DNA from 3 places in the Streptomyces sp. NPDC104367 genome. Region 1 is predicted to be linked to each of the others. Evidence: riboswitches for the same ligand, from Rfam matches in the RefSeq annotation. Region 1 holds a riboswitch; each other region holds the start of a gene.
The links. A riboswitch is a leader RNA that binds a small molecule or an ion and turns the genes downstream of it on or off. The one in region 1 is predicted to bind cobalamin.
Positions count from the first base shown of each region.

Region 2: another riboswitch for cobalamin. It lies ahead of ACZ619_RS17195 (ribonucleoside-diphosphate reductase subunit alpha); the one in region 1 lies ahead of ACZ619_RS08380 (CbtB domain-containing protein).
Region 3: another riboswitch for cobalamin. It lies ahead of ACZ619_RS03145 (cobalamin biosynthesis protein); the one in region 1 lies ahead of ACZ619_RS08380 (CbtB domain-containing protein).

Region 1 is NZ_JBVJND010000004.1:247,405-257,816, forward strand. It holds gene ACZ619_RS08360 (LysR family transcriptional regulator) at 1-182, opposite strand, end outside; gene ACZ619_RS08365 (LysR family transcriptional regulator) at 320-1,336, opposite strand; gene ACZ619_RS08370 (LysE family translocator) at 1,912-2,523, opposite strand; gene ACZ619_RS08375 (enoyl-CoA hydratase/isomerase family protein) at 2,784-3,830, shown strand; cobalamin riboswitch at 3,900-4,038, shown strand; gene ACZ619_RS08380 (CbtB domain-containing protein) at 4,075-4,296, shown strand; gene ACZ619_RS08385 (CbtA family protein) at 4,319-5,074, shown strand; gene ACZ619_RS08390 (O-methyltransferase) at 5,141-5,797, opposite strand; gene pgm (phosphoglucomutase (alpha-D-glucose-1,6-bisphosphate-dependent)) at 6,014-7,654, shown strand; gene ACZ619_RS08400 (BTAD domain-containing putative transcriptional regulator) at 7,677-10,412, opposite strand, start outside.
Region 2 is NZ_JBVJND010000010.1:100,818-111,229, reverse strand. It holds gene ACZ619_RS17230 (carbohydrate ABC transporter permease) at 1-29, opposite strand, end outside; gene ACZ619_RS17225 (carbohydrate ABC transporter permease) at 26-1,000, opposite strand; gene ACZ619_RS17220 (extracellular solute-binding protein) at 1,182-2,471, opposite strand; gene ACZ619_RS17215 (GntR family transcriptional regulator) at 2,782-3,546, shown strand; gene ACZ619_RS17210 (DUF3311 domain-containing protein) at 3,670-3,939, shown strand; gene mctP (monocarboxylate uptake permease MctP) at 3,936-5,558, shown strand; partial or broken gene ACZ619_RS17200 (hypothetical protein) at 5,651-5,887, shown strand; cobalamin riboswitch at 5,892-6,016, shown strand; gene ACZ619_RS17195 (ribonucleoside-diphosphate reductase subunit alpha) at 6,143-8,512, shown strand; gene ACZ619_RS17190 (ribonucleotide-diphosphate reductase subunit beta) at 8,512-9,519, shown strand; gene ACZ619_RS17185 (hypothetical protein) at 9,432-9,698, opposite strand; gene ACZ619_RS17180 (helix-turn-helix domain-containing protein) at 9,792-10,412, shown strand, end outside.
Region 3 is NZ_JBVJND010000002.1:68,771-79,182, forward strand. It holds gene ACZ619_RS03125 (alpha/beta hydrolase) at 280-1,407, opposite strand; gene ACZ619_RS03130 (class II aldolase/adducin family protein) at 1,660-2,331, opposite strand; gene ACZ619_RS03135 (inorganic phosphate transporter) at 2,608-3,852, shown strand; gene ACZ619_RS03140 (hypothetical protein) at 3,871-4,098, shown strand; cobalamin riboswitch at 4,253-4,392, shown strand; gene ACZ619_RS03145 (cobalamin biosynthesis protein) at 4,494-5,435, shown strand; gene ACZ619_RS03150 (cobyric acid synthase) at 5,432-6,943, shown strand; gene cobN (cobaltochelatase subunit CobN) at 6,940-10,412, shown strand, end outside.

The DNA of each region.
Region 1 (10,412 bases):
TTGCCCGTCCGGTGCAGCAGTTCGTCGCCGAAGTGCTGACGCAGCCGGGCCAGCGCGCCGCTCGCCGCGGGCTGGGTGATGCCCAGCTTCTCCGCGCTGCGCGTGACGTTGCGCTCCCGCAGCAGCACGTCCAGCGTGACCAGCAGGTTGAGATCCAGGTTGCGCATCGTCTCGTAGGGCACGTCGGGTCTCGCTTCGCATGGTCGTCCGGCCCGTGGCGTGCCGCCGGGACGGTGCTGGCGCGGGCGCCGGCCGGGCTCGGTCGGCGATCACGATCCTGGTACCCCGGACACGGATTGGAAAGGGACCCGGGTATCAGTCAACGATATGGCATGCATTCGATTTCATGGCTGCCGATGATGACGTCGGGCTCCCCGCCGGGCTCCCCGCCACTCTGCCCGCCGGGCTCCTGGCCGAACGGCAGGTAGGCGCTGCCCAGCCCGGCGGCGACCCGCCGTACGGTCTCCCGCAGCCAGCGGTGCGCCGGGTCGGCGTGCCGGTTGTGGTGCCAGTACATCGCCTCGACCAGCGGTACCTCGGGGAACGGCGTCGGTACGGCGGCACAGCGCGCGAAGCCCGCGTAGTGACGGGCCAGCAGCTCGGGCACCAGGGCCACCAGGTCCGTGCCGGCGACCAGGAACGGCAGCGTCGTGAAGCCCGGCGCGCTCACCTGGACCCGCGGTGTGATGCCGAGCGTCTCCAGCTGGCGGTCGGCGTGCGTGAGCTGCTTCCCGAAGGCGGACGCGGCGTGCGGCATCTCGGCCAGGTCGCGCAGGGTGAGCCGGCCCTTGGCCAGCCGGGGGTTGTCGGGGTCGGCGATGCACACGTACCGGTCCCGCATCACGGCCTCGCTGACCCCGGGCAGGTGGAAGCCGAGCGGCACGATCATCAGGTCGCGGGCGCGCAGGTGCGACTCCGACTCCGGCCGGCCCTCGACGATCGGGTACACGTCCAGGCGGATCCCGGGCGCCTCCTGGGCGAGGGTCCGCAGCAGCGGCTCCACGAGCACCGTCATGACGTAGTCCGACATCACCACGGAGAACTGCTGGGTGCTGTCCGTCGGGTCGAAGCGCCGGGTGAGGGAGAGCGCCTCCTCGGCCTGGTGCAGCGACGCCTGCACCACCGGGAGCAGCTGTTCGGCGAGGGAGGTCAGCTCGTAGTCCCGGCCCACCCGGACCAGCAGCTCGTCGTTGAAGTGCCTGCGCAGCCGGGCGAGCGAGCCGCTCATCGCGGACTGGCTGATGGCCAGGCGGCCACCGGCGTGCGTGACGTTCTTCTCCTCCAGCAGCGCCTCCAGCGCCACCAGCAGGTTGAGATCGATCGCTCCCAGGCCCATCGGACGTCCCCTTCCGGCCGCATCCTCGCGGCAGCAGTGGTCCGGAGCGTAACCACCCCGCTCGCCACCGGAAAAGGCCTGGACGGGAACTCGTCGGGATCCGGCGGCGGACCCCCGGCCCTGCGGAAATGGGCACGTCAAGAACGGTGGGTCCCCGCACCCGCACGGCCGTGCCGCCACCGGCGCAGGCATGGGACACGGCGATGCCAGGTGATACGAGGCATCGGCAACGCCTATTTCCGCCCTCCGCTCCGGCTGCCTGGCGTCAGGGGGCGAGCAGCCCGGTGCGACGGGGGCGGGACGCCCCCTCGCCTCCCTCGGCAGACCGAGCCGTCCGGAAACGAGTAGGAGCCGCTTGCCCATGTCCGCACCGCACACCGGCCGTCCCGGCCCGACCATGCGTTCGCGTGTCCGCGTCACCGTCGGGCAGCACCACCGCCCGGCCGCTCGGGGTGGGGTGGTCATGGAGGTTCCCCGCTTTCCCGCGGGTGCCGTGCTGCCCCCAGGGCGCCGGTGGAGCGCACTTGACCGTCCCGTGCGGCGACTGATCCGAAGGCGGCCTCCGCCGTGGTGGGTCAGGAGGCCGCGACCGCGAGGCCGAAGCCGATCAGCACGACACCCGTGGTCCGCTCCAGCGCCCGGCGCACCCGGGGCCGTTCCAGGACCCGCCGGGCCCGGGACAGCAGCAGGACGCAGCCGCCGAGCCAGGCGAACGTCAGGGCGACGTGGAGCAGGACGAGCAGGGCCATGCCCTGGACCGCGGGCAGGTGCGGCGGGGCGAGGGCCGGGAGCAGCCCGGTGTAGGAGACGGCGACCTTCGGGTTGAGCAGGTTGGTGACCAGGCCCGTCCGCCAGGCGCTCCCGGCCGTCGGCCCCGGTGCCCGCGCCTCGGCGGGCGCGGTGCCGCGGTGCCGCCACAGCGCCTGCGCACCCAGGAACACCAGGTAGCCGGCGCCCAGCAGCCGGACCGTCAGATACGCCGTGGGGGAGGCGGCCAGCACCGCGGCGAGCCCGGCCGCGGTGAGCGCGCCCCAGACCAGCAGGCCGCTCGCGATCCCGGACACGGTGCGCAGCGCGTCCCGGGAGCCGGCCGCGAGGGCACGGCGGGTGACCACCGCCATGTCCGGGCCGGGTACGACGGTCAGCAGACCCAGGACGGCCACGGCGGCCGCGAGACGGGTCAGCACGAGGCCGCCCCGGGGCGGGGGGATCGGTTCACGCACCAAGGGTCCGACGCCCGACCGCGGTCGGTCCAGCACATGTTTCCGACCCATACACGTCAGGAAAACCGATGAACGGCCCCGCGCGGGAACACCCTGTGCCCGGGCCGTCGTGCCGTGCGCGGGTCCGCCGCGAGAAGATCGGCCGTGACCGACGTGTCCATCCCGGAAGGAACCGACGAGATCATGTGCGTCACCGAGGCCCGCGATCCGGCGGAGGCGTCCCGATGAACGACGACGTCCTGCTGCACACCACCGGCCGGGCCGGGCACATCACCCTGAACCGGCCCCAGGCCATCAACGCCCTGTCGCACCCCATGGTGCTGCGCATCGCCGAGGCCCTCACCGCGTGGGAGCACGACCCGGCCGTCGAGACCGTCGTCATCACCGGCGCGGGGGAGCGCGGCCTGTGCGCGGGCGGCGACATCCGCGCCGTCCACGACGACGCCCGCGACGGCGACGGCAGCGCCGCGGCCGCCTTCTGGCGCGACGAGTACCGCCTCAACGCCCGGATCGCCCGCTACCCCAAGCCGTACGTCGCGCTCATGGACGGGATCGTGATGGGCGGCGGCGTCGGCGTCTCCGCGCACGGCCGGGTCCGGATCACCACCGAGCGGTCGCGGATCGCCATGCCGGAGACCGGCATCGGGTTCGTCCCGGACGTCGGCGGCACCCGGCTGCTCGCCCTCGCCCCCGGCGAACTGGGCACCCATCTCGCCCTGACCGGCGCCCGGATCGGCGCCGCCGACGCGCTGCTGTGCGGACTCGCCGACCACTTCGTGCCGTCCGCCGCGATCCCCGCGCTCCTCGCCGACCTCGCCGGCCTGCCCGTGCCCGAGGCGCTGGCCCGGCACGTACGGTCCGCTCCCGAGGGGGACCTGGCCGGCCGGCGGGCGTGGATCGACGACTGCTACGCCGCCGACACCGTCGAGGAGATCCTGCGGCGGCTGCTCACCCATGGCGACCCGGCCGCCAAGGAGACCGCCGAGACCCTGCTCACCAGGTCCCCGACCGCCCTCAAGGTCACCCTCGCCGCCCTGCGCCGCGCCCGGCGCCTCGGCTCGCTGGAGGAGGTACTCGACCAGGAGTACCGCGTCTCCTGCGCCGCCCTGTCCACCCACGACCTGGTCGAGGGCATCCGCGCGCAGGTCGTCGACAAGGACCGCCGGCCCCGGTGGTCGCCGGCCACCCTCGCCGAGGTCGCCGACGCCGACGTGGAACGCTTCTTCGCCCCGCCCGGGGAGGGCGGACCGGGCCTCACCGCGCCCCGGTGAGCCGTACCGGCGGCCGCCCGCCAGGCCCGAGACGAAGATCACGCCTGGTGGGGCGGTCTTGGCCGTGCCCCTGACACGCGGTACGGTCGGTCCGATATCGACGACGGCGAGACGGAAGCCGGTGGGAATCCGGTACGGTCGCGCCACTGTATGCAACAGCCCCTGGGTGTTTGCGAGTCAGACCCGTGGCCGTCGTCCTGTGCACCACCGAGATGGGACGCGAACTCCCAGAGGAGGTCCTGCCATGGCGCAGACCGTCGCTCCGCCGACCGCCGGCACACCCGCCGTTCCCGCCAAGCTCCCGCTGTCCGCGATAGCTCCGTGGGCGGTCTTCTTCGGCATCCTGATGCTCGTCCTGCTCTACTTCGTCGGCGCCGAGCAGGGCGCCACCTCCGTGTTCAGCGGCACGGACGTCCACGAGTGGGTGCACGACGCCCGCCATCTGCTCGGTTTCCCCTGCCACTGACGCGAGGGACGCCGCACACCCCATGAACTCCGCAACCGTAAGAAACCTCCTGGTACGTGGCATGCTCGCCGGTCTCGCCGCCGGCGTGCTCGCCCTGGTCGTCGCCTACCTGCTGGGCGAGCCGTCCGTCGACAGGGCGATCGGCTTCGAGGCCACCCACTCCCACGAGCACGAGACGGAGGCCGTCTCCCGCTCGCTCCAGTCCACCGCGGGCCTGGCCACCGGTGTGCTGGTGTACGGGGTCGCCTTCGGCGGCATCGCCGCGCTGGCCTACTGCTTCGCCCTGGGCCGCGTCGGACGCTTCTCCCCGCGGGCGACCGCGCTGCTGCTGTCCGGCTGCGCGCTGCTCGCCGTGTACGTGGTGCCGTTCCTCAAGTACCCGGCCAACCCGCCGTCGGTGGGCGACCCGGACACCATCGGCAGACGCACCACGCTGTACTTCCTGATGATGCTGCTCAGCGTCCTGCTGGCGGTCGCCGCCACCATCCTCGGCAAGCGGCTCCGACCGCGCCTGGGCACCTGGTGGGCCTCGGCGGCCGCGGTCCTCGCGTTCGCCGTCGTCATCGGGCTGGCCTACCAGTTCCTGCCGGTGGTCAACGAGGTGCCGGCGGACTTCCCGGCCGCCCTGCTGTGGCGGTTCCGGCTCTCGGCGCTCGCCATCCAGCTGGTGCTGTGGACCGGATTCGGGCTGCTCTTCGGCGAGTTGGCCGAGCGCGTCCTCGACCCGAAGCCGGCGAGGGCGCCCTCCGCCGCGCGGACGGCGACAGCCGCCCGCTGAACCACCCGCGAGGGCCCTCCGCAACCGTCCGGGGGCCCTCGCGGTTTCTCCCCGGCCGCGCGTGTTCTACGCGCCGGCCGGCGGGTCCGCCTTCACCGACAGTTCCGTCGAGCCCTTGAGGGGCAGCGAGAGGGAGCGGAAGCCGGAGGCCGGGTCGCGGATCCAGTCGAGGTAGTCGGGCTCGGCGTTGTCGTTCATCACCAGAGCGCCCGGCCGCAGTTGGGGCGCGACGATCTCGATCACCTGGCGGGCCAGGGTGGGACCGGAGCCGCCCGGCCAGCCGTCGATGAGCGCGAAGTCGACCGGCCCGCCCAGGTCCCGCAGTGTCTCCCGGGCGTCCCCGACCCGCAGGTCCACCAGGTCGGCGAGGCCGGCCTCGGCGAGGTTGCCCAGGGCGGCGGCCGCCTTCTCCGGGACGATCTCGGAGCCGATCACCGTGCCGCCGCCGTTGTCCCGGACCGCGGCGGCGAAGTAGAGCGTCGACACCCCGAGCGAGGTGGCGAACTCGACGACCCGCCTGGCACCGATCGCCCGGCAGAGCAGATAGATCAGGTCGCCCTGGGCCGGATGGATCGAGAAGCCGATGTCGGGGAAGGCGTGCGGATCGTGGTGTCCGCCCCGCGGGCCGCCCCCGGCGGGACGGCGCCGTTCGCCGCGGAGCCGGTCGAGTACGGCCTGGACCCGTGGGTCCCGCAGTGGTCCGTCGGCGTGCTGGGTCGACATGTGTGAACCCCTCGATTCCGTCCGGTCTCTTTCATCGATACGGTCTGAGTAGTATCACGATATATCGATTGCCTGGTTCTGTGGGAAGCGGGCGGCAAGCGGCTGTGAACCGGCCGTGTCTTCCGCGTCCGGCCGGTGCCGCACTCGCGTCCCGCGCGCCCGACAGGGAAAGATGGGCGGCGAGCGATCGATCAACAACTGCGGAGGAATGCACTCATGCCGCATGAGCGAGCGGGCCGGCCGGCGGCTCCCGAGGACCTCGTCGACGTGGCCCGGCTGGTCACGGCCTACTACACGCTGCACCCCGACCCCTCCGACCCCGCCCAGCGGGTCGCGTTCGGCACCTCCGGCCACCGCGGTTCGTCGCTGACGACCGCCTTCAACGAGGACCACATCGCGGCCACCAGCCAGGCCATCTGCGAGTACCGCACCGGCCAGGGCACCGACGGCCCCCTCTTCCTGGGCGCCGACACCCACGCCCTGTCCGAGCCCGCCAAGGCCACCGCCCTGGAGGTGTTCGCCGCCAACGGCGTCACCGTCCTCGTCGACAGCGCCGACGGCTACACGCCCACCCCCGCCGTCTCGCACGCCGTCCTCACCCACAACCGGGGCCGCACCACCGGCCTCGCGGACGGCGTCGTCGTCACCCCCTCGCACAACCCGCCCGCCGACGGCGGCTTCAAGTACAACCCGCCGAGCGGCGGCCCCGCCGCCTCCGACGCCACCTCCTGGATCCAGGACCGCGCCAACCGGATCATCGCGGGCGGCATGAAGGACGTCCAGCGCATCCCGTACGAGGCCGCGCTCGCCGCGCCCACCACCGCCCGCTACGACTACATGGGCACCTACGTCGACGACCTGCCCAGCGTCCTGGACCTGGACGCCGTCCGCGCCTCGGGCCTGCGCATCGGCGCCGACCCGCTCGGCGGCGCCTCCGTCGACTACTGGGGCCGGATCGCCGAACGGCACGGGCTCGACCTCACCGTCGTCAACCCGTACACCGACCCCACCTGGCGGTTCATGACGCTGGACTGGGACGGCAAGATCCGCATGGACTGCTCCTCGCCGTACGCGATGGCCTCGCTGATCGAGAAGCGGGACGAGTTCCGGGTCGCCACCGGCAACGACGCCGACGCCGACCGGCACGGCATCGTCACCCGCGACGCCGGCCTGATGAACCCCAACCACTACCTCGCCGTCGCCATCTCCTACCTCTACCGCCACCGCGAGCAGTGGGCGGCGGGCGCGGGCGTCGGCAAGACACTGGTCTCCTCCTCGATGATCGACCGCGTCGCCGCCGACCTCGGCCGCCAACTGGTCGAGGTGCCCGTCGGGTTCAAGTGGTTCGTCGACGGACTGGTCAGCGGGGCCATCGGGTTCGGCGGCGAGGAGTCGGCCGGCGCCTCCTTCCTGCGCCGGGACGGCTCGGTGTGGACCACCGACAAGGACGGCATCCTGCTCGCCCTGCTCGCCTCCGAGATCACGGCGGTCACCGACAAGACGCCCTCCGAGCACTACGCCGACCTCACCGCCCGCTTCGGCGAACCCGCCTACGCCCGCATCGACGCCCCGGCGACCCGCGAGGAGAAGGCCCTCCTCGCCAAGCTCTCCCCGGCCCAGGTCACCGCCGAGACCCTGGCGGGCGAGGCGGTCACCGGCGTGCTCACCGAGGCGCCCGGCAACGGCGCGGCGATCGGCGGCATCAAGGTGACCACCCGGAACGCCTGGTTCGCGGCCCGCCCGTCCGGCACGGAGGACGTGTACAAGATCTACGCCGAGTCCTTCGAGGGCCCCGACCACCTGGCCCGGGTCCAGGAGGAGGCCAGGGCGGTGGTCGACGCAGCGCTCGGCGGCTGACCGGGCTCCCGCCGGTCCCCGGTCAGGTCGCGACGGTGCGCCGCCGCGACCGGGGCCCGGCGAGTTCCGCGGCGGCCCGGCGCGCGTTCGCGGCGAGGTGGGCCGAACCCCAGTCCCGGGCGGTGCGTTCGGCCAGCGCGTAGCACTCGGCCGCCTCCCGGTCCGCGCCGAGGAGCCGGTGCAGATCGGCGAGGGCGTGGGCGAGGGGACGGCCCGCGTAGGCCGCCCCGGCCGCGCCCGCGAGCTGCTCGCGCAGCGGCCGCAGATGCCCGAGGAGGGCCTCTGCCGCCGCCCGGTCGCGGTGCAGCACCGCCAGCTGGGCCCGGAAGTCGAGCTCCAGACCGTAGAGATGGTCCTGGAGCGGTTCCGGTGGGACGGGTACGGCCAGGGACTCGTCGAGCCGGCCCAGGCGGGCCAGGACCAGCGCCCTCGCCACGGCGACCGGGCCGCCCGCCGACTCGTGCACCGCGCGCACCAGCGGCTCGGTCTCGGCCACCCGGTCCTGGGCGAGCCGCATGCTGATCAGCCCGAGCGTGCGCAGCCCGGTGGCGTGGTGGGCGCCGACCCGCTGGAGCAGCGCGTCGGCCTCGGCGTACCCGGCCTCCGCCGCGTCGAACCGGCCGGTCACCACCGCCAGCATGGCGGAGGTCGCCGCGCTGAGCCCCTGCGCCCACACCAGCCGGTAGCGGCGGGCCAGGAGCAGACCCTCCGCCGTGTGCCGCCGCACCGCGGCGGGGTCGTTGCGGGCGGCGGCGGTCATCGCGTCCAGGTGCTCGCAGACCCAGCGGTAGGCGGGCAGGTCGTGCTCGCGGGCGAGTTCGCGCAGCTCCGCGGTGAGCGGTGGCCGGGCGGCGGCCCGGGCCTCGTGCGGGAGCAGCCGCGCCGAGGTCATCAACGCGGCCGCCATCAGCCGGGGTTCGCCGTCGGCGCGGGCCAGCGCGAGCTGGGCGCCGGCCGCCGCCACGGCCCGGGGCGCGTCCTCGGCGGCCACCGCGTCGACCAGGACCTGGAGGAGCCGGGCACGGGTCGGACCGTCGAGGCCGGGACCGGACGCGAGCCGGTCCAGACGGGCCACGGCGGCCCGGTCGTACGGTCCTTCGAGCCGGCTGCGCCACGGCGTGGGCTCGGTCCACGCCGCGTAGACGGCGGCCACCAGGTCGCCCCGGTCGGCCTGTTCGGCGAGTGCGACGGCCCGCTGCCGGGTGCGCCGGGCGGCGTCGGTGGCGCCGGTGCGCACCTGCGCGCCCAGCAGCCGTACCAGCAGCTCGATCAGCCGGTCGGGCGGCGCGTCGTCGCCGGTGGCCGCGGTGTGCGTGTCGATCGCCTGCTGGATCAGGGTGACGGCGACGTCGTGGGCGTAGCGCCGTTCGCCGTCCTCGGCGGCCCGCAGCGCGTAGTCGACCGCGAGCGGGGCGTCGGCGGCGCTGCCCGAGCGGGCGAAGTGATGCGCCAGGGCGGCGAGTTCGCCGGGGCGGTGGCGGCGCAGCAGCCGCGCGACGCGGGCGTGCAGCCGGGCCCGCCGTACGCCGGACAGGTCGGCGTAGACGGTGTCGCGGACCAGGGCGTGCACGAACCGGACGCGGCCGGGCCCGGGTTCGGCGAGCAGGTCGGCGGCGAGCGCGGCGTCGAGCCCCTCCAGCACCTGTTCCTCGTCCGCCTCGGCGGCGTCGAGGAGCAGCGCCACCTCGGCCTCCAGCCCCAGTACGGCGGTGAGCTGGACGACGGACCGCGCGGACGCGGGCAGCAGCGCCAGGCGCCGGCGCAGCACGTCCCGCACCCCCTGGGGGACCTCGGAGACCGCCACCAGCGCGCCCTCGTCGGCGAGCAGCCGGGCGCTCTCCAGGACGTAGAAGGGGTTGCCGCCGGTGCGCTCGGCCAGGGCCGCCACGGTCGCCGGGGCCACGGGCGTCCCGCAGACGGCGGCGACCAGGGTGGCGGTGTCCTGCGGGGGCAGGCCGCCGAGCGCGATCCGGTGCGGGGCGCCCGGGGCCAGATGGGCCAGGGTCTTCAGGAGGTGCTCGTCGACGTCGGCGGGGCGGTAACCGGCGATCGTGAGCAGCGGCACGCCGGTGACGGCGGCGGCCGCCTCGACCAGGGCGAGGGTCTCGGCGTCCGCACGGTGCAGGTCCTCCAGGAGCACGGCGAGGGGCTCCTCGCAGGCCGCGGCGCGCAGCCAGGCGGCGAAGGCGCGGTGCATCCGGAAGCGGCCGGCGGTGGCCTCGTCCCGGGTCGGGACGGCCGCGCCCGCCGACTCCCGCAGCAGGACGGCGAGTTCGTCGGGTCTGGCCGGCGGCACCGCGCGGGCGAGCGCGCCGAGCGCCTCCGCCCAGGCCCAGGCGGGCGGCGCGCCCTCGTACTCCGGGCAGCGGCCGATCACCACCCGCCAGCCGGCCGCCCGCAGCCGGGCCGCGGCCCGGTCGAGGAACGCGGACTTGCCCGCACCGGCCTCCCCGGTGACCAGCACGACACCGCCCGCCTGCCGGGCGGCCCGCGCGGCGGTGTCCACCGCCCGCAGCTCCGCGCCCCGGCCGATGAACAGACCGCGCCCGGTGCGCACGGGCACGTCGGCCACGGGCTCCGGCACGGCCGCGCGCAGCACGTCGAGCCGCCCGTGGAGCACGGCGTGCTCCAGCCTGCGCAGCGCGGGCCCCGGATCGCAGCCGAGCTCGTCGCGGAGCACGGCGCCGGCGCGGCGCAGCGAGGAGAGCGCGTCGGCCTGCCGGTCGCAGCCCCACTGCGCGAGCGCGAGCAGCCGCCA
Region 2 (10,412 bases), on a different contig from region 1:
CCTTTGCGGGCGGTGGCGGCGGTGCTCATTCGACCTCTCCGATCTTCAGCATCTGGCGCATGTACACGGCGACGACACCGAGCAGGATGAGCACGGTGAGCAGGGCGATCGCGGAGCCCTGTCCGTAGTCGTTGACCACGAAGGCGCGGTCGTAGGAGTAGGTGGTCAGCAGCTGGAACTCGGGCTCGGGGTGGCCGCCGCGCATCACGAAGACCTGTGGGAAGACACCCATGTCCCAGATGACCGAGAGGGTCGTGAGCATCACGACGACCGGCTTGAGGATGGGGAGCGTGACGTACCGGAAGACGCCCCAGGCTCCGGCGCCGTCGAGGCGGGCGGCCTCCTCCAGTTCCTTGGGGACCTGGGTGAGTCCGGCGCCGAGCGTGATGACCACGAAGGGCACGGCGCCCCAGACCACCAGGAGCATGATCACGGCCAGGCCCTGCGGCCCGCTGGCGAACCAGTTGTGGCCGATCATCTCGACCCCGGGCACCTTGCTGAGCAGGGCGTTGAGGATGCCGTAGTCGGAGTCGAACAGCCACTTGAAGAGCGTGGTGGCGACGATGACCGGCATGCCCCAGCTGGCCACCAGCACGATGTTGACCAGGGTCTTCACCCAGCCGGAGACCCGCTGGAGCAGCAGCGCTACGAGCATGCCGACGACCATGGTGAAGACCACGCAGCCGACGGCGAAGACGATCGTGCGCAGGACGACCTGCCAGAACTCGTCGTCCTCCAGCACCTGCGAGAAGTTCCCGAGGCCGACCCAGTCGGCCGGCTTGAACCCCCACAGCTGGGACTGCCCGAACTCCTGGAAGGAGAGGGTCACCAGCCGGTAGAGCGGATAGCCGAGGACGAGCCCGAGTATCCCCAGACAGGGCGCGAGCAGCAGCCAGGGCACGGCGGGCCCGCCCGAACGCCGGTCCGCACGTGGTCGGCGCGGCGGCTCCGGTGGAGGTGCCGGCACCTTGGCAGGTGTGGTCGTGTCTACGGCACTCATCGCGCGCTCCTCAGACAGATCGAGTCGGGCCCGCAGCGGCGCGCCCCCGAAGGGGCGCGGGGAACTGCGCGGCCGGCCTCGACGAACCGGCGGCGGCCCACCGGCCCGTCGAGGCGCTTTCCGGAATCACCCGCGGCCGGGCCCGGCCCCCCGTGGCCCGGGCCCGGCCGCGGGCCGGCCGTCACGGGTTGTTGATGACCTTGTCGATCGCGGCGTCGGCGGCCTTGGCGGCGGCCTGCACCGACTGCTTGCCGGTGCCGATGTTCTGCAGCATGGTCTGCAGCACCTGCGCCTTCTCGACCTGGCCCCAGCCCGGTGCCATCGGCACGAACCAGTTGGACTCGGCCGCCTCGGCCGGGACCGCGGTCGCCGGGTCGCTCTTGAGCGTCGCGAGGTCGGTCTTGTTGTTGGGCAGGTTGCCCTTGGCCATCAGGCCCTTCTGGCCGGACGGGCCGGTGAACGCGTTGATCCACTCGGCGGCGACGCCCTGCGCCTTGGACTTCACCGGGATGGCGAGGTCGGAGCCGCCGAGGAAGACCGGCATGTTCTTGCCGGACGGGCCGGGCATCACGAAGTTGACGAGGTTGTCCTTCAGCTTGCCGCCGGTCTTGTCGTTCTTCGGGTCGGCCGCGGTCGCGCCCTCCCAGGCCGCGCCGAAGATCATCGACGACTTGCCCTGGCCGTAGACGATGTAGCGGTCGGACTCGTCCTTGGTCTTGTCACCGTGCATGTACTTGTCGATGACGGACTTGAACTCGGTGAGCCCCTTGACGGACTCGGGCGAGGAGAGGTTGCCCTTCCACTGGCCGCCGGACTCGACGGCGATGGAGCCGCCGGCGTCGTAGACGAAGGACATGGCCGCGTACCAGTCGCGGGTCGGCTGGTACCAGGCGCTGAACTTGTCCCCCTCCTTCTTCTGGATCTTGTCCAGGTCGGCGGTGAGCTCGCTGTAGGTCTTCGGCGTGGTCTTGACGCCGGCCGAGGCGGCGACGTCCTTGCGCCAGTTGGCGACGCGGCCGCCGGCGTAGTACGGGACGCCGTAGGTCTTGCCGTCGTAGGTCACCGAGGCCTTGAGGCCGTCGAGCCACTGGTCGGAGCCGGTGAACTGGGAGGCGTCGACGGGGGCGAAGGCGCCCTTCACCATGTAGCCGAGCATCTCGGTGTTGCCCATCTCGACCACGTCGGGGGCCTTGTCCGTGGCGAGGACGGCGTCCAGCTTGGTGTTCTTGTCGGGCCAGCCGTAGTACTCGTGCTTGATCTTGATGCCCGGGTGCTTCTTCTGCACGGCCGCGTCGGCGGCCTTGACCAGGTTCGGCCAGTTGTTCTGCGCGTCCACGGTGAGCCAGACGGTCAGCTCCTTGGCGTCCGTGCCCTTGCCGGTGTCCCCGCCGTCCTTCTTGTCACTGCCACACGCCGCGATGGAGACGACCATGCCCGCGATACCGATCGCGGCTATCAGCCTGCGCTTCACGCCACCCTCCTCAGGATGCCCACACACCCCCCGGGCCATGAGGCCGGGAATCTGGACCAATGGTGTAGACCAGTACCGGGAGCTTGGACCAGACCACGAAGCCTGTCAAGAGACCCAGAAACACCCCTGACCAGCTGTTATGCGACCTACATATGCAGGAACCTTTAAGTAAGAAGCCAGCGAAAAGAGCGGTGGCGGAGTACTCTCGTCCGCTAGACCAGTCGGCCTTGTGGACTAGACCAAAAGAGGCGGCGACGGTATACAGAAGGGATCACGACGTGACCCACACCCGGAGCCGGGAAGGCGGAGCATGAGCACCGACGTCAGCAGTGCGGAGAACGAGAGCGGGACAGCCGTCCGTACCGCGCGCGTGCCCAAGTACTACCGCCTGAAGAAGCACCTCCTGGAGATCACGGAGACCCAGGCCCCCGGCACCCCGGTCCCGCCCGAGCGCACCCTGGCCGCCGAGTTCGACACCTCCCGCACCACCGTCCGCCAGGCCCTCCAGGAACTGGTCGTCGAGGGCCGGCTGGAGCGCATCCAGGGCAAGGGCACCTTCGTCGCCAAGCCGAAGGTCTCCCAGGCGCTGCAACTCACCTCCTACACCGAGGACATGCGCGCCCAGGGCCTGGAGCCGACCTCGCAGCTGCTCGACATCGGCTACATCACCGCCGACGACCGGCTGGCCGGCCTGCTCGACATCGGCGCGGGCGGCCGCGTGCTGCGCATCGAGCGGCTGCGGATGGCCAACGGCGAGCCCATGGCCATCGAGACCACGCACCTGAGCGCGAAGCGCTTCCCCGCGCTGCGCCGCTCCCTCGTCAAGTACACGTCCCTCTACACAGCCCTCGCAGAGGTGTACGACGTCCGTCTCGCGGAGGCCGAGGAGACCATCGAGACCTCGCTCGCGACGCCGCGCGAGGCGGGCCTGCTCGGGACCGACGTGGGCCTGCCGATGCTGATGCTCTCCCGGCACTCCCTGGACCTGGAGGGCCGGCCCGTGGAGTGGGTGCGGTCCGTCTACCGCGGGGACCGCTACAAGTTCGTCGCCCGCCTCAAGCGGCCGCAGGACTGACCGCCGGCACCCTTCACGGAATCGGCATACGGAGACGCGAACTGCATCTTCCGCTGCACGGACGCCGTGACCTAGATTGCCTGCGCGTTACACAGGCGAACGGTCAGGGGACGGAGCCGCGGAATGTCGGATTTACCTGAAGTGAGACACCCGGTGGTGACACCGGTGCGCGTGATCATCGCCGTCTGCCTCGCCGCGCCCTTCGTGGCGATGCTGTGGGTGGGCTCGTACGCCAGGACGGATCCCGCGTTCATCGGGATCCCGTTCTTCTACTGGTACCAGATGCTGTGGGTGCTGCTCTCCACCGCGCTCACCGGCACCGCCTACCGGCTGTGGCAGCGCGACCAGCGCACCCGCAGGGCCGCGGGCGCGGACGGGGGTGTGCCGCGGTGAAGGACGGTGTGAACGGCGTCGCGCTCGGCGTCTTCGTCTTCTTCTTCCTGGCCGTCACGGTCATCGGCTTCCTGGCCGCGCGCTGGCGCCGGGCCGAGAACGAGCACTCCCTGGACGAATGGGGCCTGGGCGGGCGGTCGTTCGGGACCTGGATCACCTGGTTCCTGCTCGGCGGCGACCTCTACACGGCGTACACCTTCGTCGCCGTGCCGGCGGCGGTCTACGCGGCGGGCGCGGCCGGCTTCTTCGCGGTGCCGTACACGATCCTCGTCTATCCGCTGATCTTCACGTTCCTGCCGCGGCTGTGGTCGGTCTCCCACAAGCACGGCTACGTGACCACCTCGGACTTCGTGCGCGGCCGCTTCGGCTCCAAGGGCCTCTCGCTCGCCGTCGCCCTGACCGGCATCCTGGCGACGATGCCCTACATCGCGCTGCAACTCGTGGGCATCCAGGCGGTGCTGGACGTGATGGGCGTCGGCGGCGGCGACGGCACCAACTGGTTCGTGAAGGACCTGCCGCTGCTCATCGCCTTCGGTGTGCTGGCGGCCTACACCTACTCCTCCGGCCTCCGCGCACCCGCCCTGATCGCGTTCGTGAAGGACGGCCTGATCTACCTCGTCATCGCGGTGGCGATCATCTACATCCCGATCAAACTGGGCGGCTTCGACGACATCTTCGCCAAGGCGGGCCACGCGTTCGCCCAGACCAACCCGGCGACCGGCAAGCCGCGCGGCGCGCTGACCCCGCCGGAGGCGGGTCAGTGGACGTACGCCACGCTGGCGCTGGGCTCCGCGCTCGCGCTCTTCATGTACCCGCACTCGATCACCGCGACGCTCTCCTCCAGGAGCCGTGACGTGATCCGCCGCAACACCACGATCCTGCCGCTGTACTCGCTGATGCTCGGCCTGCTCGCGCTGCTGGGCTTCATGGCCATCGCGGCCGGGGTCAAGGTCACCAACGGCCAGCTGGCGATCCCGCAGCTGTTCGAGGACATGTTCCCGGACTGGTTCGCGGGCGTGGCCTTCGCGGCGATCGGCATCGGCGCCCTGGTCCCCGCGGCCATCATGTCCATCGCGGCCGCGAACCTCTTCACCCGCAACATCTACCGGGACTTCATCAAGCCCGACGCCACACCGAAGCAGGAGGCCCAGGTCTCCAAGATCGTGTCGCTGCTGGTGAAGGTCGGCGCCCTCGTGTTCGTGCTCACCATGGACAAGACGGTCGCCATCAACTTCCAGCTCCTCGGCGGCATCTGGATCCTCCAGACCTTCCCGGCCCTGGTCGGCGGTCTCTTCACCCGCTGGTTCCACCGCTGGGCCCTGCTGACGGGCTGGGCGGTCGGCATGGTCTACGGCACGGTCGCGGCCTACGGCGTGGCCTCCCCCACCCAGGCGCACTTCGGGGGCAGCTCCAAGGAGATCCCGGGCATCGGCCAGATCGGCTACATCGGCCTCACCGCCTTCGTCCTGAACCTGGCGGTGGCGGCGGTCCTGACCTTCGCCCTGAAGGCCCTCAAGGCCCCCGAGGGCCTCGACGAGACCGACCCGCGGGACTACACGGCCGACGCGGGCGACCCGGACGTGGAGGTGGAACTGCCGCCGGCCGTGGCGCCCCTCTAGCGGCGCGGGGAACCGCGCGAGCAAGCCACCCCGCCCGCAGCGGGCCGCCGGGAACCAAGCGCGACGGCGGCCCGCCGTCGTACACACCCACCCGCAGGGACATCGACCGCGCACGGGCCGTCCCGGGGTGCACGGGCGTCGTGCTGTCGACCCGGCGGACCCTGCGCGGCGCCCACCGGATCTACGAACGCCTGGGCTTCGTCCGCACACCAGACCGGGACCGGAATCCCCTGCCGGAGCTGCCGGAGATCACCCTCCTCACCTACGAGCTGACGCTCCGACACCACCGCGACACAACATCTGGGGGTGACACCGCAGCCCGGCACTAGATGTATGCTCATGCTCGCTGTCGCCGCAGGGGAATCCGGTGTGAATCCGGAACTGTCCCGCAACGGTGTACTTGCGCACATCTGTGCGCAGGAGTCAGTCCGAGGACCTGCCGACAGCACGCCCGGCCGTCCGGCCCGGGTGTTCTGACGTCCGGGCCTCGTGGAGTGGGCCGGGGACGCGACACGCGTGTGCTCGCTCGTGTGCTGCTCCCTGCCCTCCGCCAGGCCCCGTGCCGAGCGAGGGAGAGCCCCCACGTGACCATCGCGCCAGCCGACCCGGCTTCAGCGACCATCTCCGTGGCATCCGTGGAAGAGGACGGTCCCGGTACCGCGCTGCTGCGGACCCTGACCGAGCTGACCGCCGACCTCCCCGACGCCGACCCCGGCCGGGTCGCCGCCGCCGCGTTGCGCGGCCGGTCCGCGCGGGCCGACGAGTCGGAGTTGCGCGAGCTGGCCACCGAGGCCGCCGCCGGGCTCATCTCCGAGGACCCCGTCTACTCCCGGCTCGCCGCCCGGCTGCTGACGGTCTCCGTCCGCGCCGAGGCCGCTTCCCAGGGGGTGACCTCCTTCACCGGGTCCGTCGCCGTGGGCCACCGCGAGGGCCTCGTCGCCGACCGGACCGCCGAGTTCGTACGGCTGCACGCGGACCGCCTCGACGCCCTGGTCGACCCGGCCGCCGACGACCGCTTCGGCTACTTCGGCCTGCGCACCCTGCACAGCCGCTACCTGCTGCGCCACCCGATCACCCGGCACGTGATCGAGACGCCCCAGTACTTCATGCTCCGGGTCGCCGCCGGCCTCGCCGAGGACGACACCGCGCGTTCCGTGGACGAGGTCGCCTCGCTCTACGGCCTGATGAGCCGCCTCGACTACCTCCCCTCCTCCCCCACCCTCTTCAACTCCGGCACCCGGCACCCCCAGATGTCGTCCTGCTACCTCCTCGACTCCCCGCTGGACGAGCTGGACTCCATCTACGACCGCTACCACCAGGTCGCCCGGCTCTCGAAGCACGCCGGCGGCATCGGGCTGTCGTACAGCCGGATCCGCTCCCGCGGGTCGCTCATCCGCGGGACCAACGGGCACTCCAACGGCATCGTGCCGTTCCTGAAGACGCTGGACGCCTCGGTCGCCGCGGTGAACCAGGGCGGCCGGCGCAAGGGCGCGGCCGCGGTCTACCTGGAGACCTGGCACTCCGACCTCGAGGAGTTCCTGGAGCTGCGCGACAACACCGGCGAGGACGCCCGGCGTACGCACAACCTGAACCTCGCGCACTGGGTGCCGGACGAGTTCATGCGCCGGGTCAACGCCGACGAGCCGTGGTCGCTGTTCTCCCCGGCCGACGTGCCGGAGCTGGTGGACCTGTGGGGCGCGGAGTTCGACGCGGCCTACCGCAAGGCCGAGGCCGACGGGCTCGCGCGCAAGACCATCCCGGCCCGCGACCTGTACGGCCGGATGATGCGCACCCTCGCCCAGACCGGCAACGGCTGGATGACCTTCAAGGACGCGGCCAACCGCACGGCCAACCAGACGGCCGTGCCCGGCCATGTCGTCCACTCCTCCAACCTCTGCACGGAGATCCTGGAGGTCACGAACGACGGCGAGACGGCGGTCTGCAACCTGGGCTCGGTCAACCTCGGCGCGTTCGTGGCCGGCGGGGACATCGACTGGGACCGTCTGGACGAGACCGTCCGCACCGCCGTGACCTTCCTCGACCGGGTCGTCGACATCAACTTCTACCCGACCGAGCAGGCGGGCCGCTCCAACGCCAAGTGGCGTCCGGTCGGCCTCGGCGCGATGGGCCTCCAGGACGTCTTCTTCAAGCTCCGGCTGCCCTTCGACTCCCCCGAGGCCAAGGCGCTCTCCACCCGGATCGCCGAGCGGATCATGCTCGCCGCGTACGAGGCGTCCGCCGACCTCGCCGAGCGCGGCGGCCCGCTGCCGGCCTGGGAGAAGACCCGTACCGCGCAGGGCGTGCTGCACCCCGACCACTACGGCGTCGAGTTCACCTGGCCCGAGCGCTGGGCCGCGCTGCGCGCGCGGATCGCGACGACCGGCCTGCGCAACAGCCTGCTCCTCGCCATCGCGCCGACCGCCACCATCGCGTCCATCGCGGGCGTGTACGAGTGCATCGAGCCGCAGGTCTCCAACCTCTTCAAGCGCGAGACGCTCTCCGGGGAGTTCCTCCAGGTCAACTCGTACCTGGTGCAGGACCTCAAGGACCTCGGCGTCTGGGACGCCCGCACCCGTGAGGCGCTGCGCGAGGCGAACGGCTCGGTGCAGGACTTCATGTGGATCCCGGAGGACGTACGGCGGCTGTACCGCACGGCGTGGGAGATCCCGCAGCGCGGTCTGATCGACATGGCCGCGGCCCGCACCCCGTACCTGGACCAGGCCCAGTCCCTGAACCTCTTCCTGGAGACGCCGACCATCGGCAAGCTCTCCTCGATGTACGCGTACGCCTGGAAGTCGGGGCTGAAGACGACGTACTACCTGCGCTCGCGCCCGGCGACCCGCATCGCCCGCGCCGCCCAGGCCCAAGCCACCGTGCCCGTGCAGCAGACGGCTCCCGAGGACGCCGTCGCCTGCTCCCTGGAAAACCCCGAGTCCTGCGAGGCCTGCCAGTGATGTCCAGCAAGAACCTTCTCGACCCCGGCTTCGAGCTCACGCTCCGTCCGATGCGCTACCCGGACTTCTACGAGCGCTACCGGGACGCCATCAAGAACACCTGGACCGTGGAGGAGGTCGACCTCCACTCGGACGTCGCCGACCTCGCGAAGCTCAGCCCCTCGGAGCAGCACCTCATCGGCCGGCTGGTCGCCTTCTTCGCGACCGGTGACTCGATCGTGGCGAACAACCTGGTGCTGACGCTCTACAAGCACATCAACTCCCCGGAGGCGCGTCTGTACCTGTCGCGCCAGCTCTTCGAGGAGGCCGTGCACGTCCAGTTCTACCTGACCCTGCTGGACACCTACCTCCCCGACCCGGAGGACCGCAACGCGGCCTTCGCCGCGGTCGAGAACATCCCCTCCATCCGGGAGAAGGCGGAGTTCTGCTTCCGGTGGATGGACTCGGTGGAGAACCTGGACCGCCTGGAGTCCAAGGCCGACCGCCGCCGCTTCCTGCTCAACCTGATCTGCTTCGCCGCGTGCATCGAGGGCCTGTTCTTCTACGGCGCGTTCGCGTACGTCTACTGGTTCCGCAGCCGGGGTCTGCTGCACGGTCTCGCCACGGGCACCAACTGGGTGTTCCGCGACGAGACGATGCACATGAGCTTCGCGTTCGACGTGGTGGACACGGTCCGCAAGGAGGAGCCGGAGCTCTTCGACGACGAACTCCGCGAGCAGGTCACCGACATGCTGCGGGAGGCCGTCGAGGCGGAGCTGCAGTTCGCCCGGGACCTGTGCGGTGACGGCCTGCCGGGCATGAACACCGACTCGATGCGCCAGTATCTGGAGTGCGTCGCCGACCAGCGGCTCGGCCGCCTCGGCTTCGCCCCGGTGTACGGCTCGGAGAACCCGTTCTCCTTCATGGAGCTGCAGGGCGTTCAGGAGCTGACGAACTTCTTCGAGCGCCGTCCGTCCGCGTACCAGGTGGCGGTGGAGGGCACCGTCGACCTGGACGAGGACTTCTGAGCCTGCCGCTCGCGGGCCTCCCGGTCCTCGCGGGCCTCCCGGTCCTCGTGGGCCTCCCTGATCTGCCGGTCGATGCGCCTGTCGCGCAGCACGCCGAGCACGGACGGGAGGGCCATGAGGACCAGGATGCCGAGGACCAGCACCATTCCGACGAGACCTTCGATCTGGTTTGTGTTCATGGACACCACTGTCCCGCCGGACAGTCCTTACCGTGAGTGGCAGCACTGCCATACAGCCTCGAATTACTGCCATCGGCGAGGCACACTGGGGTCATGCTGAACAACGTGGCGGCGGTGCTCCTGGACGGCGTGCACCCCTTCGAGCTCGGGGTGGTCTGCGAGGTCTTCGGCCTGGACCGCTCCGACGAGGGGCTGCCGGTGTACGACTTCGCCGTGGTCTCGGCCGAGGGCCCGGCCCTCGGCACCCACGTCCCCGGCCTCACCATCAGCACGCCGTACGGTCTGGACCGGCTGGAGGAGGCCGATCTGATCGCGGTCCCGGCCGCCGGCTCCACTGTCGCCCGGGTCTACCCGCCCGAGCTGCTCGACGCGCTGCGCCGGGCGGTGGACCGGGGTGCCCGGGTGCTCAGCGTGTGCTCCGGGGTCTTCGTGCTCGGCGCCGCCGGGCTGCTGGACGGGCGCCGGTGCGCCGTGCACTGGCGCCACGCGGAGCTGCTGGCCCGCCGCTACCCGCGCACCCGGGTCGAACCGGACGTGCTGTACGTCGACGAGGACCCGGTGATCACGTCGGCGGGCACCTCGGCCGGCATCGACGCCTGTCTGCACCTCGTCCGCAAGGAGCAGGGCCCCGAGGTCGCCACGAAGATCGCCCGGCGGATGGTGGTGCCCCCGCACCGGGACGGCGGCCAGGCCCAGTACATCGAACGCCCGCTG
Region 3 (10,412 bases), on a different contig from region 1:
GCGGGATACGGGACGTCACGGGTGCAGTCTTCCGGTTGACGGTCCGAAAACCCAAACGGAATGTCACGGCGGGCTACGGGGCTGGCCAACGCACGGGGTCCGACGGGAGGCGAGGAGACATGTTCAGGCCAGTGGTACGGCCTTAAACGGAACCTCCGGAACCGGATGGAATCGGGGCTTCCGGCCCGGATCGGTGCGGGGCCGGGGTGCGGGAAGAATCACATCAGGGGGGCGAGGGGTCGTACGAGGGGGCGAGGGGTCGCATCAAGGGGTGCGGGGTCACATCAGGGGGGTGAGGAACCGGCGCAGGCGCTCCTCGTACTGCTTCGGGTCGGCGTTCCACATCGCGCCGTGCGGGGCGTCCGGCACCGTGTGCAGCGCGACCAGGTCGGGACGCAGGGCGGCCAGCCGGCGGGAGTACACCCAGGGGGCCACCGTGTCGTCCGGGCCGTGCACGATCAGGGTGGGCACGGCGAGCCGGGCCGGGTCGGCGTGGTCGGCGCCGTGGTCGGCGTGGAGTCCGGCACGGCCCTGGGCGGCGCGCACCGCGAGCGGCAGCAGGGGCTCGGGGGTGTGGCGGGCCTGGGCGAGGGCGCGCAGGGTGGCCTCCCAGTCGAGCACCGGGGAGTCCAGGACCAGGCCGCTGACGCGCTCGCGCAACGCGGAGTGGGTGGCGGCGCGCAGCGCCATGGTGGCGCCGGTGGACCAGCCGTGCAGGACGACGCGGCGGGCGCCGTAGCGGACGGCGTAGCGGATCGCCGCGTCGAGGTCGCGCCACTCGCTCTCGCCGAGGTGGCTCAGGCCGTCCTGGGGGCGGGGGGCGCCGAGGTCGCCGCGGTAGGCGAGGGCGAGCACGGGCAGGCGCCTGGCGTGCAGGAAGCCCATGACGTTCATGGCGAGTTCGCGGGTGGCGCCGAGGCCGTGCACCGCGATCACCCAGGTGTCCCGGTAGCCGGGCACGAACCAGGCGGGCAGCGGGCCGAGTTCGCCGGGTATGTCGATGTCGGCGCACTCCAGGCCGAGGGCCGCGCCCGGGTCGCCGATGTGGACGTTGGGGGTGAGCCAGACCTTGTCGCCGCTCTCCAGGCTGCCGTGCGTCACCCGCACCAGCCGTCGTACGACGGTGTCGGCGGTGTCGGCGGCGGACTCCAGGACGGCGCCGACCACCGCGTGCGAGCCGTCGCCGGCCAGGCCGTAGGTGCCGGGGCGCAGCGAGGCGAGATCCCGGGTGAGGGTGATGCGGCCGGCCGCGGTGCCGTGCACGGTGAGCCGGGGTTCGGTGGGCAGGGGCCGGCCGGGCGGCGCCTTCAGCGCGGCGTCACTGGCGAACCGGCCGGCGGCCACACCGGCCGCCCCTGCGGCGAGTACGGCGCCGACTGCGGCGGCCGTGACTTTGACTGGGCGCACCTGTCCAGTGTCGGCTCGGACTTCGGCGGCGGCCAGCGGAGCACGGGAGCACCCGAGGCGCGCAGGGGTACGCGAGCGGGAGCGGGAGGGGTCCGCAAGAGGGTCCGCGAGGGGTGCGGAAGAGGTTCCGCGAGCAGTGCGGAAGAGGTTCCGCAAGCAGTGCGGAAGAGGTTCCGCAAGCGGTGCGGGAGAGGGTCCGCGAGGGGTCCGGGAGGGCCGGACGCCGCCGGAGCCCGGGGACGCGCGGCGGGCTCAGTCCCGGCGCTGCCCGTAGCCCCGCAGGCGGTCCCCGGCCTCGGTGAGCTGCTCGTCCGACAGCAGGCTGGGGGTCAGGCCGGGCACCGAGGACGCCGTCAGCCACAGGTGGCACATCCACTCCAGCTGGGCGGTGCGGTCGTAGGCCTGGGCCAGGGACGTGCCGTAGGTGATCGTGCCGTGGTTCCGGAGGAGGCAGCCGGCGCGGCCGGCCAGGGCGCGGAGCATGTTCCGGGCCAGCTCCTCGGTGCCGTACGTCGCGTACGGGGCGACCCGGACGGTGCCGCCGAGGGCGGCGGACATGTAGTGGACCGCGGGCAGCTCGGGGACGAGGGTCGAGACGGCGGTGGCGTGGACGGCGTGGGTGTGGACGACCGCGACGGCGTCGGTGGCGCCGTAGACCGCCAGGTGCATGGGGAGTTCGCTGGTCGGGACGAGGGTGCCGAGGACCTGGCGGCCGGTGAGGTCGACGCCCGTCACGTCGTCCGGGGTGAGGCGGTCGTAGGGCACGCCCGAGGGCGTGACCAGCACGGTGTCGCCGACCCGGACCGAGACGTTGCCGGAGGTGCCGACGACCAGTCCGTCGGCCACCGTGCGGCGGGCCGTGTCGACGAGGTCCCGCCAGGCCTCGGCCTCCGCCGTGCGTACGTCCCGCTGCTGCTCACCCATGCCCCGATCCTGCCAGCCGTCCCGCCGTCGATCGCGCCGGGTGGCCGGAGACCGGGTCGACCGGAGACCGGGTGACCAGGATCTCGTCCGTGGCCCCGGGCGCCGGCCGAGAGCGTTCACGGCGGGCAGCCGGTCAAGGGGCCACGGGGCGCAGGGCCGTAAGCGGAATGCCGACCCTCCCTCATTGACACCACCATGCCCACCCCAGTTCACCTTCCGTTCACCCAGGTTGCCTACGGTCCAACAGCTGATGACCTCTAAAGATTGTCTGGGTAAATGGAAAGCTTCTCGCTGATCCTCGCGATTGTGGTCATCACCGCACTCGCGTTCGATTTCACGAACGGTTTCCACGACACCGCCAACGCGATGGCCACGACCATCTCGACCGGCGCGCTCAAGCCCAAGATCGCGGTGACGATGTCCGCCGCGCTCAATCTGGTGGGCGCCTTCCTCTCCGTGGAGGTCGCCAACACGATCTCCAAGGGCCTCGTCGACGAGAACGGCATACGTCCCGAGGTCATCTTCGCCGCCCTGGTCGGCGCCATCCTCTGGAACCTCGTGACCTGGCTGGTGGGCCTGCCCTCCAGCTCGTCGCACGCCCTCATGGGCGGTCTGATAGGCGCCACCGTCGCCTCGGCCGGCGTCGGCGCGGTCCACGGCGACGTGCTCGTCACCAAGGTCCTGCTCCCGGCCGTCGCCGCGCCCGTGGTCGCGGGCCTCGCGGCGATGCTCGCCACCCGATTCTCCTACACGCTCTCGAAGAACGCCGAGGGCGAGGCGACCCGCAAGGGCTACCGCGCGGGCCAGATCGCCTCCGCCGGCCTGGTCTCGCTCGCGCACGGCACCAACGACGCGCAGAAGACGATGGGCATCATCACCCTCGCGCTGATCGCGGGCGGTTCCATCGCCCCCGGCTCGAACCCTCCCACCTGGGTGATCCTCTCCGCCGGCCTCGCCATCGCGCTGGGCACCTACATCGGCGGCTGGCGCATCATCCGCACCATGGGCACCGGCCTGACCGACCTCCAGCCGCAGCAGGGCTTCGCCGCCCAGACCAGCGCGGCCACCGCCATCCTGGCCTCCTCCCACCTCGGCTTCTCCCTCTCCACCACGCACGTCGTCTCCGGCTCGGTGATGGGCGCGGGCCTCGGCCGCAAGGGCGGCACGGTCCGCTGGTCCACCGCGACCCGCATGATGGTGGCCTGGGTGCTCACGCTGCCGGCCGCCGCACTGGTCGGCGCCCTCGCCGAGTCCGTGACGGACCTCGGCGACTGGGGCACGGCCCTCGTGGCCGTCTTCCTGGTGGCCGCCAGCGCCACCATCTGGAAGCTGTCCCGCCGCGAGGTCGTGGACAGCAGCAACGTCGTCGCCGAGGAGCCGGCCGGTGTGGTGACCACCGCGATCGCCGCCGTGACCCCGCCGCCCGCCGGCACCGTCTCCGTCACCGACGGCCTGACGGCCACGATCCCCTCCCCCGCCTCCCCCGCCGCCCCCGCGGCCGGCCCGGCCACCACCGTCTGACCCCGAGGAAGAACCGACATGACAATCGACTGGGCAGCCATCGGCTCCGTCTTCGGCGTCAGCCTCGTGGCCACCGTGGGTCTGGTGACCCTCTTCACCCTCGGCATCAAGGGTCTCTCCGCCCGCGAACGGGCCACGGCCCAGGGCGGCTCCGCGGTCCTCGCCGTCACCGCCGCCTACCTCTGCTTCGCGGCCTGCGCGGCCGCCGTGGCCTACGGCATCCACCTGATCGTGGCCAAGGCCTGACCCGGGCCGCCGCGACCACGGGCCGACCAGAGCCCGGAAGGCTCCTCCCCGACCGGTTCGGGGAGGAGCCTTCGGCGTGCCACGGCAGCCCCACCGGCCCCCCGATGTGGGCCTTCGCACACTCTCCCCGCGCAGGTCAACGGCAAGTTGACGGGTCTTCCGGGGGCGTGGTGGACTGCCGAGGCCATGTACGGCGGCAAGAGAGGAAGCCGGTGTGAATCCGGCGCGGTCCCGCCACTGTCACCGGGGTAGGTAGCCCCGGGAGCCAGGAACTCTCACCGCCGGTCTCGTCGAACCAGGGCGTGGACACCCTGAGTGAGGACACAACGCCATGCGCGGCTGCCGTTCGAGGTTCACCACCAGCCCGGCCACCGACCCCACGGCCGGCTGAGCCGATGGGTGCCGATCGCGTCTTCGCGTACGGCGCCGCCGCCGGCCTCCTCGGGGATCTGCTGCTCGGCGATCCGCGCCGCGGGCATCCGGTCGCCGCGTTCGGACGGGCGGCCGGGGCCGTGGAGCGGGTGCTGTGGCGGGACCACCGCGGGTGGGGCGCGCTGCACACCGCCGTGTGCGCCGGCGGCGCCGTGGCCCTGGGGGCGCTGGCCCAGCGGGCCGTACGGCCGTCCGCCACCGCCTCCGCGCTGCTCACCGCCACCGCCACCTGGGCCGTCGTCGGCGGGACCTCGCTCGCCCGGGAGGCCCGAGCCGTCGGACGCGCCCTGGAGGCGGGGGACGTCGAGGCCGCCCGCGCCCGGCTGCCGCATCTGTGCGGACGTGACCCGCAGGCCCTGGACGCCGACGGGATCGCCCGCGCGGTCGTGGAGTCCGTCGCCGAGAACACCAGCGACGCCGTCGTCGGCGCGCTGGTGTGGGGGGCCGTGGCCGGCGTGCCGGGACTGGTGGGGTTTCGGGCCGTCAACACCCTGGACGCCATGGTGGGCCACAGGTCGGCCCGTTACCGGCGGTACGGGTGGGCCTCCGCCCGCCTGGACGACGTGGCCGGCTGGCCGGGGGCACGGCTGACCGCCGTGCTGGCGACGGTCGCCGGCGGCGACGCCCGTGGCGCCGTACGCGCCTGGCGGGCCGACGCGGCCGGGCACCCGAGCCCCAACGCCGGGCCCGTGGAGGCCTCGTTCGCGGGGGCGCTGGGGGTACGGCTCGGGGGGACGCTGTCGTACGGGGGGCGGATCGAGCATCGGCCCGTGCTGAACGGGGAGGGACGCGCGGTGGCGGTCACGGACATCGGTCGGGCGGTGCGGCTCTCGCGCCGCGTCGGCCTGCTCGCGCTCGGCGTGACGGTCGCCGCGCGCCTCGTCGCGAAGGGACGGACGGCATGAACGGCGGGGGTCTCCTGGTGGCCGGCACCACCTCCGACGCCGGCAAGAGCGTCGTCACCGCCGGGATCTGCCGGTGGCTGGTGCGGCAGGGCGTGAAGGTCGCGCCGTTCAAGGCGCAGAACATGTCGCTCAACTCCTTCGTCACCCGCGAGGGCGCCGAGATCGGGCGGGCGCAGGCCATGCAGGCGCAGGCCTGCCGCATCGAGCCGACCGCGCTGATGAACCCGGTGCTGCTCAAGCCCGGCGGTGAGCAGAGCAGCCAGGTCGTGCTGCTCGGCAAGCCGGTCGGCGAGCTGAGCGCGCGGGGCTACCACGGCGGGCGGCAGCAGAAGCTGCTCGGGACCGTGCTCGACTGTCTCGCCGAGTTGCGGGGCACGTATGACGCGGTGATCTGCGAGGGGGCCGGCAGTCCGGCGGAGATCAACCTGCGCCGGACCGACATCGTGAACATGGGGATCGCCCGCAACGCCGGGCTGCCCGTGCTCGTGGTCGGCGACATCGACCGCGGGGGCGTGTTCGCCTCCTTCTTCGGCACCGTCGCCCTGCTCTCGCCCGAGGACCAGGCGCTCGTCGCCGGGTTCCTGGTCAACAAGTTCCGGGGTGACGTCTCCCTGCTGGAGCCCGGCCTCGACATGCTGCACGGGCTCACCGGGCGGCACACCTACGGCGTCCTGCCCTTCCGGCACGGCCTCGGCATCGACGAGGAGGACGGGCTCAGGGTCTCGCTGCGCGGCACCGTACGCGAGTCCAGCACCGCCCCGCCCGTCGGGGAGGACGTGCTGCGGGTCGCCGTCTGCGCCGTCCCGCTGATGTCCAACTTCACCGACGTGGACGCGCTCGCCGCCGAACCCGGCGTCCTGGTGCGGTTCGTGGACCGGCCGGAGGAACTCGCCGACGCCGACCTCGTCGTGATCCCGGGGACCCGGGGGACGGTCCGGGCCCTGGAGTGGCTGCACGAGCGGGGGCTCGCGGACGCGCTGCGGCGCCGGGCCGCCGAGCAGCGGCCCGTCCTCGGCATCTGCGGCGGCTTCCAGATGCTCGGCGAGCGGATCGAGGACGAGGTGGAGAGCCGGCGGGGCCTGGTGGACGGGCTGGGCGTGCTGCCCGTCCGCGTCCGCTTCGCCCGCGAGAAGACCCTCACCCGGCCCGTCGGGGAGGCCCTCGGCGAGCGGGTCGAGGGGTACGAGATCCATCACGGGGTCGCCGAGGTGACCGGCGGAGACGCCTTCCTGGACGGCTGCCGGGTCGGACAGACCTGGGGCACCCACTGGCACGGCTCACTGGAGTCGGACGGTTTCCGGCGGGCCTTCCTGCGCGAGGTGGCGGCCGCCGCGGGCCGCCGGTTCGTGCCGGCCCCCGACACCTCGTTCGCCGGGCTGCGCGAGGAGCAGCTCGACCGGCTCGGCGACCTGATCGAACAGCACGCGGACACGGACGCGCTCTGGCGGCTCATCGAGTCGGGCGCGCCACAAGGACTGCCTTTCATTCCACCGGGAGCGCCCGCATGAGCACAGTGTTGTTGTTGTCGACCGCCGACACCGATCTGCTGGCGGCCCGGGCCGCCTCCGGCGCCGGCTACCGGATCGGCAATCCGACGCGCATCGACGTGGCCCAGGAGCTGCCCGCCCTGATCGACGGGGCGGACATCGCCGTCGTACGGCTGCTCGGCGGCAAGCGGGCCTGGGAGGACGGGCTCGCCGCGCTGCGGGCCGCCGGGATCCCGACCGTGCTGCTCGGCGGCGAGGCCGTGCCGGACGCGGAGCTGATGGCCGAGTCGTCGGTGCCCGCCGGGGTGGTGGCCGAGGCCCTCAGGTACCTCGTCGAGGGCGGGCCCGCCAACCTGCTGGAGCTGACCCGGTTCCTGTCCGACACCGTGCTGCTGACCGGCGAGGGGTTCGACGGGCCGCGGCAGATGCCCGAGTACGGGGTGCACGGCTCGCGGGTCCGCGAGGACGGCCGCCCGACCGTCGGCGTGCTCTTCTACCGGGCCCACGAACTGAGCGGCAACACCGGCTTCGTGGACACCCTGTGCGACGCCATCGAGGCGCACGGCGCCAACGCCCTGCCGGTGTACTGCGGTTCGCTGCGCGGCGCGGACGCCGGGCTGTACGAGATCCTCGCCGGGGCGGACGCGCTGGTCGCCACCGTCCTGGCCGCCGGCGGCACGCACGCCTCCGAGGCCTCGGCCGGCGGCGACGAGGAGGCCTGGGACATCGGGGCCCTCGCCGACCTCGACATCCCGGTGCTTCAGGGGCTCTGCCTCACCTCCTCGCACGCGGCCTGGGAGGGGTCGGACGCCGCCCTGTCCCCCATGGACGCGGCGATGCAGGTCGCGATCCCGGAGTTCGACGGGCGCCTGATCACGGTCCCGTTCTCCTTCAAGGAGCAGGGCCCCGACGACGTCCCGGTGTACGTCGCCGACCCCGAGCGGGCCGGGCGGGTCGCCGGGATCGCCGTGCGGCACGCACGGCTGGGGTACAAGCCGAACGCCGACAAGCGCGTCGCCCTGGTCTTCACCGCCTACCCGACCAAGCACTCGCGGGTCGGCAACGCGGTCGGCCTGGACACGCCCGCGTCGGCGGTGCGGGTGCTGGACGCGCTCCGGGCGGCCGGTTACGACCTCACCGAGTACCCCTCCGAGGGCGACGAGCTGATCCACCGCCTCATCGAGGCCGGCGGCCACGACGTGGAGTGGCTGACCGAGGAGCAGCTGGCCGCCGCGCCCGCGCGGGTGCCGCTGGCGGACTACCGGGAGTGGTTCGCGCAGCTCGACCCCGCGCTGCGGGACGCGATGACCGAGGCGTGGGGCGAACCGCCGGGCAACCTGTACGTCGACGGCGAGGACATCGTGCTCGCCTCCCTGCGGTTCGGGAACGTCGTCGTCATGATCCAGCCGCCGCGCGGCTTCGGCGAGAACCCGATCGCGATCTACCACGACCCGGACATGCCGCCGTCGCACCACTACATGGCCGCCTACCGCTGGCTGGAGCACGGATTCGGCGCGGACGCGGTCGTGCACATGGGCAAGCACGGCACGATGGAGTGGCTGCCGGGCAAGGGCCTCGGCCTGAGCGCCGGCTGCGCCCCGGACGCGGTCCTCGGGGACCTGCCGCTGATCTACCCGTTCATCGTCAACGACCCGGGCGAGGGCACCCAGGCCAAGCGGCGCGGGCACGCGACCGTCGTCGACCACCTGGTGCCGCCGATGGCCCGCGCCGACACCTACGGCGACCTGGCCAAGCTGGAGCAGCTGCTCGACGAGTACGCGCTCGTCTCCGACCTGGACCCGACGAAGGCACCGGCCGTGCGGGCGCAGATCTGGACGCTGGTCAAGGCCGCCGAGCTCCACCACGACCTGCATGTCGACGAGCAGCCACAGGACGGCGACTTCGACGAGTTCGTGATGCACATCGACGGCTATCTGTGCGAGATCAAGGACGTGCAGATCCGCGACGGTCTGCATGTGCTCGGCGGCGGCCCGGTCGGCGAACCGCGGGTCAACCTGGTGCTCGCCGTGCTGCGCGCCTCGCAGGTGTGGGGCGGGCAGGCCAACGCGCTGCCCGGGCTCAGGGCCGCCTTCGCCGCCCATTTCGGGCTCAGCGAGAAGGAGTTGCTCGCCGAGCCGGGGGCGCCGCTGAAGGTGCCGGCCGAGCTGTCGGACCTGGTCGAGGGTCCGTCGCGGTCCGCGGCCGACGCGATCGACCTGCTGGAGCAGCTGTGCCGCCGGGTCGCGGAGGGCATGGAGCTGCGGGGCTGGGCCGCCGACGACAGCCGGGCGCTGGTGCGGGAGGTGCTCGGCACCGAACTGCCGGACGCCGTCGCGGTGCTGGAGTTCGCCTGCCGGGAGGTCGTGCCGCGGCTCGCGCGCACCACGGACGAGATCACGCACATCCTGCGTGCCCTGGACGGCGGTTACGTGCCGGCCGGCCCGTCCGGCTCGCCCACCCGGGGCCTGGTCAACGTCCTGCCCACCGGCCGCAACTTCTACTCGGTCGACCCCAAGGCCATTCCCTCCCGGCTCAGCTGGGAGGTCGGCCAGTCGCTCGCCGACTCGCTCGTGCAGCGCTACCTCCAGGACACCGGCGAGTACCCGAAGTCGGTCGGCCTGACGGTGTGGGGCACGTCCGCGATGCGCACCCAGGGCGACGACATCGCCGAGATCCTGGCGCTGCTGGGCTGCCGCCCGGTGTGGGACGACGCGTCGCGCCGGGTGACCGGCTTCGAGGTGGTCCCGCTCGACGAGCTGGGCCGGCCGCGCATCGACGTCACGGTGCGTATCTCGGGCTTCTTCCGGGACGCCTTCCCGCACGTGGTCGGGCTGATCGACGACGCGGTGCGCACCGTCGCCGAGCTGGCCGAACCCGCGTCGCGGAACCACGTGAAGGCCCACGCCGACGAGGACACCGCCGAGCACGGCGACCGGCGGCGCGCGACCGCCCGCATCTTCGGCTCCAAGCCGGGCGCGTACGGCGCCGGGCTGCTGCCGCTGATCGACGCCCGCAACTGGCGCTCGGACGCCGACCTCGCCGAGGTGTACGCGGTGTGGGGCGGCTACGCCTACGGACGCGGCCTCGACGGCCGGGCGGCACGCGGCGACATGGAGACCGCGTTCAAGCGGATCGCCGTCGCCGCGAAGAACGTCGACACCCGCGAGCACGACCTCGTCGACGCCGACGACTACTTCCAGTACCACGGCGGCATGGTCGCCATGGTGCGCCATCTGACGGGTGCCAACCCCGAGGCGTACGTGGGTGATTCGGCCACGCCCGACCAGGTGCGGACCCGTACCCTCGGCGAGGAGACGCACCGGGTCTTCCGGGCGCGGGTGGTCAACCCCCGCTGGATGGCGGCCATGCGCCGGCACGGCTACAAGGGCGCCTTCGAGATGGCGGCCACCGTCGACTACCTCTTCGGCTACGACGCCACGGCGGGCGTGGTGGACGACTGGATGTACGAGAAGCTCAGCGCGGAGTACGT